One region of the Phytohabitans kaempferiae genome, then DNA from elsewhere that is predicted to be linked to it. Evidence: riboswitches for the same ligand, from Rfam matches in the RefSeq annotation. Region 1 holds a riboswitch; the other holds the start of a gene.
What was found. Region 1 has a riboswitch for glycine ahead of gcvP (aminomethyl-transferring glycine dehydrogenase). Riboswitches for the same ligand answer to the same signal wherever they lie in the genome.
Positions count from the first base shown of each region.

Region 2: it holds a riboswitch for glycine, as region 1 does, so the genes downstream of both, gcvP (aminomethyl-transferring glycine dehydrogenase) here and gcvP (aminomethyl-transferring glycine dehydrogenase) in region 1, are expected to answer to the same signal.

Region 1 covers NZ_JBHLUH010000023.1:63,037-66,360, forward strand. The annotation lists gene ACFFIA_RS15425 (NADP-dependent succinic semialdehyde dehydrogenase) at 1-655, opposite strand, end outside; glycine riboswitch at 910-1,005, shown strand; glycine riboswitch at 1,006-1,104, shown strand; gene gcvP (aminomethyl-transferring glycine dehydrogenase) at 1,158-3,324, shown strand, end outside.
Region 2 covers NZ_JBHLUH010000085.1:13,916-17,239, forward strand. The annotation lists gene ACFFIA_RS38970 (bifunctional nuclease family protein) at 1-438, shown strand, start outside; gene ACFFIA_RS38975 (MerR family transcriptional regulator) at 581-1,156, shown strand; gene ACFFIA_RS38980 (LuxR C-terminal-related transcriptional regulator) at 1,168-1,416, opposite strand; glycine riboswitch at 1,609-1,704, shown strand; gene gcvP (aminomethyl-transferring glycine dehydrogenase) at 1,768-3,324, shown strand, end outside.

The sequences.
Region 1 (3,324 bases):
CGACCGAACGGCCGGCAGGCTCTGAGCCGGTCAGCGTCACGGCCGCAACCCTGCGGTCCGCGATCACCGCTTCGACGTCTCGTGCGCCGATGAGAAGTGTGTTCAGCGCGCCTGCCGGAAAACCGGCTCGTTCGAAGAGCGTGTCCAGGTAGATCGCAGACCGCGGGACGTTCGAGGCGTGTTTCAAGAGGCAGGCGTTGCCGGCCATGAGTCCGGGCGCGGCAAATCTCACGACCTGCCAGAGCGGATAATTCCATGGCATGACGGCGAGTACCACGCCGATCGGATGGTAACGAGCGAACGCCTGCGATGCGTTGACGGCCGAGGGATTTGCGAGGTGCTCGTCGGCGAGGAATTCGGCCGCGTGATCGGCGTAAAACCGCAGCGTCTTCGCGCACTTGTATACCTCCGCGCGCGACTGGGCGATCGGTTTCCCCATCTCGACAGTGATCATTCTGGCGGTGTCCTCGGCGTCACCTTCGAGGAGCTCGGCGGCCCGGCGCGTCCATCGTGCACGGTCCTCGAACCCGGTCACGCGCAACTCCAAGTGCGCCTGGGCGGCCTGCTCTACACGACGCTCGATCTCGGCGGCGTCATGGGCTTCGAACTCGTCCTCGCGGACGCCGGTAGCGGGGTTGATCGTTGCCAGCACCATGCGGGGGAGCCTACAGGACGATCGCTCAGTTGTTCATCCTTGGGTACGAGCGTTCCAAATGGAGAACGCTGGCCTTGGTGGCAGGGATGTCGACGAGATCTCAGGAAGACGTCAACGGAGCCGCCGACGGCCTGATTCTCAGCTCAGAGGCCAGGTGTGAAGGGCCGTCAGGGCAGCCGGGGGCGATGACCCCGGCGACAAACGGGCGGCGGCCGATGTAGAGTCCCTGCCATTCAACTTCATATCGCGCCGTCACGGCCCGCGCGGGAGAGTCCTCGCCCCACACAGGGTGAGGCGCCGAAGGAGCAAGACTCCCCAGAACTCTCAGGCACGAGTACCGCGCAGGCCAGGCGACTCTGGAAAGTCAGGACCCAGTTCGTCCTGCGCCCACGGTGCAAGCTGCTGACAAGGCGGCGAAGCTCTCAGGTACCGATGACAGAGCGGGGAGGTGACCAGGTATGGCATCACTGTGTCGTGGTGCCGGACAGAGGGAGCCTCCGACGTGGCCGCGATTCTTGAATCCGACGCTGCTCAACCTGCTTTCACCGCCCGCCATATCGGCATCTCTGCCGGTGACCGGGCGACGATGCTGGCCGAACTGGGCTTCGGCACGCTCGACCACTTGATCGATGCAGCCGTTCCAGCCGCCATCCGATCCACCCGCCGGCTGCGATTGCCACAGCCTGTGCCGGAAGCCGATGTGGCGGCGGAACTCGCCGAACTGGCCTTTCGCAACCGAGTGTCAGTGCCGATGATTGGGTTGGGTTACTACCCGGCTATCACGCCGGCCGTCATCCGTCGCAACGTGCTACAGGACCCAGCGTGGTACACCGCCTATACGCCGTATCAGCCGGAGATTAGCCAGGGTCGGCTGGAGGCGCTGCTGAACTTCCAGACCATGGTGGGCGACCTCACCGGTCTGGCCATTGCCAATGCGTCTCTGCTCGACGAGGGCACTGCCGTCGCCGAGGCGATGATGTTGATGCGGCGTGCGTCGGGGTCGTCGTCGCGGCTCCTGGTCGACTCCGACACGCTGCCACAGACGCTCGAGGTGCTGCGCACGCGAGCGGCGGCGATCGGGGTGGAAGTCGAGCTCATCGACGTGACGGACTTGCTGCCCGGCGGCGAGTTCTTTGGTCTCGTCATCTCCTATCCCGGCTGCTCGGGGGAGATCCGCGATCTGGCTCCGCTCGTCGTACAGGCGCACGAGCGTGGGGCCCTGGTGGCGGCAGCCACTGACCTGCTGGCTCTCACACTGCTCACCCCACCGGGAGAGTTCGGGGCGGACATCGCTGTCGGCTCCGCGCAGCGCCTCGGCGTCCCGCTGTTCCATGGAGGTCCACACGCCGCGTTCATGGCGGTGCGCAAAGGGCTCGAACGGCACCTGCCTGGCCGACTGGTCGGTGTCTCCGTCGACGCCGCCGGGAACCCGGCATACAGGCTGGCACTGCAGACACGTGAGCAGCACATCCGGCGCGACAGGGCGACCTCCAACATCTGCACCGCGCAGGTTCTCCTCGCAGTGGTGGCGTCGATGTACGCCGTCTACCACGGCCCGGCCGGGCTGACCGCGATTGCGCGCCAGGTCCACGACCATGCGACGGCACTGGCCGCCGGGCTGCGGGCTGCTGGGCATGCAGTCGTCACCGAACACTTCTTCGATACGCTCACGGTGCGTGCGCCGGGTCGTGGCGCGGCTGTCGTGGACGCGGCACACGAGGCCGGTCTGCTGCTCCGGCTGGTCGATGCCGATCACGTCGCGGTCGCATGCTCGGAGATCACGACGGCCGAGCACATCAGTTCTGTGCTGGCCGCATTCGGCGCAACCCCGTGTGCCGCGCGTCAGGAAACGGCCGGCGGACTGCCGGAACGGATGCGCCGCCGGTCCGGGTTTCTCACTCACCCGGTCTTCCACGAGCACAGGTCGGAGACCGCGATGCTGCGCTACGTGCGCCGGCTGTCCGGCCGCGACTTCGCCTTGGACCGCGGCATGATCCCGCTGGGCTCCTGCACGATGAAGCTCAACGCGACCACCCAGATGGAGGCCATCGGGTTGGCCGGGTTCGCCGACCTCCACCCGTTCGCGCCACCGGAAGATGTTGCCGGGTACACGCGGCTGATCAGGCAGCTGGAGACGTGGCTGGCTGAGATCACGGGGTACGCGGCCGTATCCGTGCAGCCCAATGCCGGCTCGCAGGGTGAACTGGCGGGGTTGCTGGCGATTCGTGCGTATCACCGCGACCGCGGCGAGGCCCGGCGGGACGTGTGCCTCATTCCCGCCAGCGCGCACGGCACCAACGCCGCCTCGGCCGTGCTGGCCGGGATGCGCGTGATCGTCATTGCCTCTCAGGACGACGGGGCCGTCGACCTGGCGGATCTTGAGGCGAAATGCCGCCAGCACGCGGACGAGCTGGCTGCGGTGATGGTCACCTACCCATCGACCCATGGAGTTTACGAGGACGGCATCTCCCGGCTGTGCGACCTCGTCCACGAATACGGCGGTCAGGTCTACGTCGACGGCGCCAACCTCAACGCTCTGCTCGGTGTGGCCAGACCGGGTGAGTTCGGCGGCGACGTCTCCCACCTCAACCTGCATAAGACGTTCTGCGTACCGCACGGTGGCGGCGGGCCGGGCGTCGGCCCCATCGCCGTCGCCGCACACCTGGTGC
Region 2 (3,324 bases), on a different contig from region 1:
CGGGTGGAGCTGCCCAGCAACCAGCCGATCGTGCTGCTCAGAGAGGTCGAGGGCGACCGTTACCTGCCGATCTGGATCGGTGCGGTCGAGGCCACCGCGATCGCGTACGAGCAGCAGGGCGTCAAACCGGCCCGGCCACTCACCCACGACCTGCTGCGCGACATCCTGGCGGCCCTGAAGGCCCCGTTGCGCGCGGTCGAGATCACCGAGCTGAAGGAAAACGTGTTCTACGCCGACCTGCTGATCGGCGACGGGCTGCGGGTCTCGGCCCGGCCGAGCGACTCGATCGCGCTGGCGCTGCGTGTCGGCGCCCCGATCCGCTGCGCCGAGCAGGTGCTGAGCGAGGCCGGGATCGTGATCCCGGACGAGCAGGAAGACGAGGTGGAGAAGTTCCGGGAGTTCCTGGAGCAGGTGCGCCCGGAGGACTTCGCCGGCTAGGGGTGAACCATCCCTCGGGCGCGGCGTGTCGGGCCAAACCTTCCCCGGCAACCCTCCACATGCGCTATAGGGTTGGCCCGGCGGCCGGCGCGGGCCTTCTTTGCGAGCGCCAGCCGGCACAGCCCCGTTGGGAGGTTGCCACATGGATGAGGGTTCCTCCTCAGTAGCCGCCGTGGGCGGCGAAGAGGTCGACACCGTCGGATATCGCGGTGTGACCGCCTGCCACGCGGTCGGGATCAGCTACCGACAGCTGGACTACTGGGCGCGCACGGCGCTGGTGGTGCCGAGCATCCGGGACGCCTCGGGCTCGGGCACGCAGCGGCTGTACTCGTTTCGCGACCTGGTCGTGCTCAAGGTGGTCAAGCGGCTGCTCGACGCCGGCGTCTCCCTGCAGAACATCCGGAAGGCGATCGAGACCCTCCGCTCGCGCGGTGTCGACGACCTGGCCGGCATCACGCTGATCTCCGACGGCACGACGGTTTACGAGTGCCGTTCGCCGGAGGAGGTCGTCGACCTGCTCCAGGGTGGCCAGGGCGTGTTCGGCATCGCCATCGGCGGCGCCTTCAAGGAGATCCAGGGCTCGCTGTCGCACCTGCCGGCGGAGCCGGCCGCGGGCGCGCCGGTGACGACCGAGGTGGCCGCCGCCGACGCCGACGACACCGACGCGATGGTGGGCGACGAGCTGGCCGCCCGGCGGGCGCGCCGCCGGGCGGGCTGAGGCTCCCCCGGTCACCGGTCCTCTCCGGGCGGATCGCCCGGAGGCCGTGGGTCGGCGGGCTGGGCGGCGCGCAGGGCGCCGAGCGCGAGGCCGAGCTGGAAGCGGTTGTCCACACCGAGGCGGTCCATCAGCCCGCGCAGGATGTAGGAGACCGAGCGGGCGCTGATGCGCAGCTCGCGGGCCGCGCTGGCGTCGGTGTGCCCGCGGGCGAGCAGCTCGATGAGGGCGCGTTCGCGTGGTTCGAGCGCGATGTCGTGCAAGGCGTACTCCTGACCTTCCTTGTGCGGCGCCCATGCAACCAGCCCGCGCCGGACCCGGCGGTCGCCGTGATCCCTTCGTGACCGGACCTTGCGAGATCGCGCAACGTCCCTCGGCCGCCCAGGTGGTGGATCTTGTGGGGGACCAGGACATCCGGGCGAAACACGCGTCCTGGTAGGTTTGACCTCGCCGGTACCACCCGCGCGGGAGAGACCGCCAGCATCGACTGGCGGCGCCGAAGGGGCAAATCCTCCCCGGAACCTCTCAGGCAAAAGGACCGCGAGGGCAGGCGACTCTGGAGCGCTGGCGCGACAGAGGGGGAGGTTGCTGAGCCGACCTTCCAGGAGCCGCCCATGAGTTTCGCCGCCCGCCACATCGGACCCTCCGGCGCCGAGCAGCGCCGCATGCTGGAGACCGTCGGATACGGCTCGCTCGACGAGCTGATGGACGCCGCGATACCCGAGGTGATCCGCTGGCACGAGGGGCTCGACCTGCCGCCGGCCGCCACCGAGGAGGAGGCGCTCGCCGAGCTGCGCGCGCTCGCCTCGCGCAACACCGTGGCGGTCTCGATGATCGGCCTCGGCTACCACGGCACACACACGCCGGCGGTGATCCGCCGCAACGTGCTGGAGAACCCGGCCTGGTACACCGCGTACACGCCGTACCAGCCGGAGATCAGCCAGGGGCGGCTGGAGGCGCTGCTCAACTTCCAGACCATGGTGGCCGACCTCACCGGCCTCACCACCGCCAACGCCTCCATGCTCGACGAGGCGACCGCCGCGGCCGAGGCGATGACCCTCGCCCGCCGCGCGAGCAAGAGCACCAGCATGGTGTACGTGGTGGACGCCGACGCGCTGCCGCAGACGCTTTCGGTCATCCGCACGCGGGCCGAGCCGCTCGGCATCACGGTGCGGGTGGTCGACCTGGCCTCCGAGCCGCTGCCCGGCGAGTTCTTCGGGCTGCACCTCCAGTACCCCGGCGCGTCCGGCGTGGTGCGCGACCACGCCGCGCTGGTCGAGGCGGCGCACGGGGTCGGCGCGCTGGTCACCGTCGCCGCCGACCTGCTGGCGCTCACGCTGCTGCGCCCGCCGGGGGAGATCGGCGCCGACATCGCGGCCGGCACCACGCAGCGGTTCGGCGTACCGATGGGGTTCGGCGGCCCGCACGCCGGCTACCTCGTGGTCCGCGCGGGGCTGGAGCGGATGCTGCCCGGCCGCCTGGTGGGCGTCTCCCGCGACGCGGACGGCGCGCCGGCGTACCGGCTGGCGTTGCAGACCCGCGAGCAGCACATCCGCCGGGAGAAGGCGACCAGCAACATCTGCACCGCCCAGGTGCTGCTCGCCGTGATGGCCGGCATGTACGCCGTCTACCACGGCCCGGCCGGGCTGCGCGCGATCGCGTCCCGGGTCGCCGACCGAGCGGCGACGCTCGCGGCGGGGCTGCGGGCTGGCGGGGTGCCGCTGGTCAGCGACGACTTCTTCGACACGGTGACCGCGGTGGTGCCGGGGCGGGCCGCCGAGGTCGTCGAGGCCGCCGCGGCGCGCGGGGTCAACCTGCGGCTCGCCTCGCCCGACGCGGTGGGGATCGCCTGCGACGAGACGACCACGCCCGCGCACCTGGCCGAGGTGTGGGCCGCCTTCGGGGTCGCCCCGGTCGAGCCGGTCACCGCGTCGGTGCCGCTGGCGCGCGCGTCCGAGTACCTCACGCATCCGGTCTTCCACAGCCACCACTCCGAGACGGCCATGCTGCGCTACCTGCGGCGCCTCGCCGACAAGGACTACGCGCTCGACCGCGGCATGATCCCGCTCGGCTCCTGCACGATGAAGCTCAACGCCACCACCGAGATGGAGCCGGTCACCTGGCCGGAGTTCGCCGACGTGCACCCGTTCGCGCCGGCGTCGCAGGCGGCC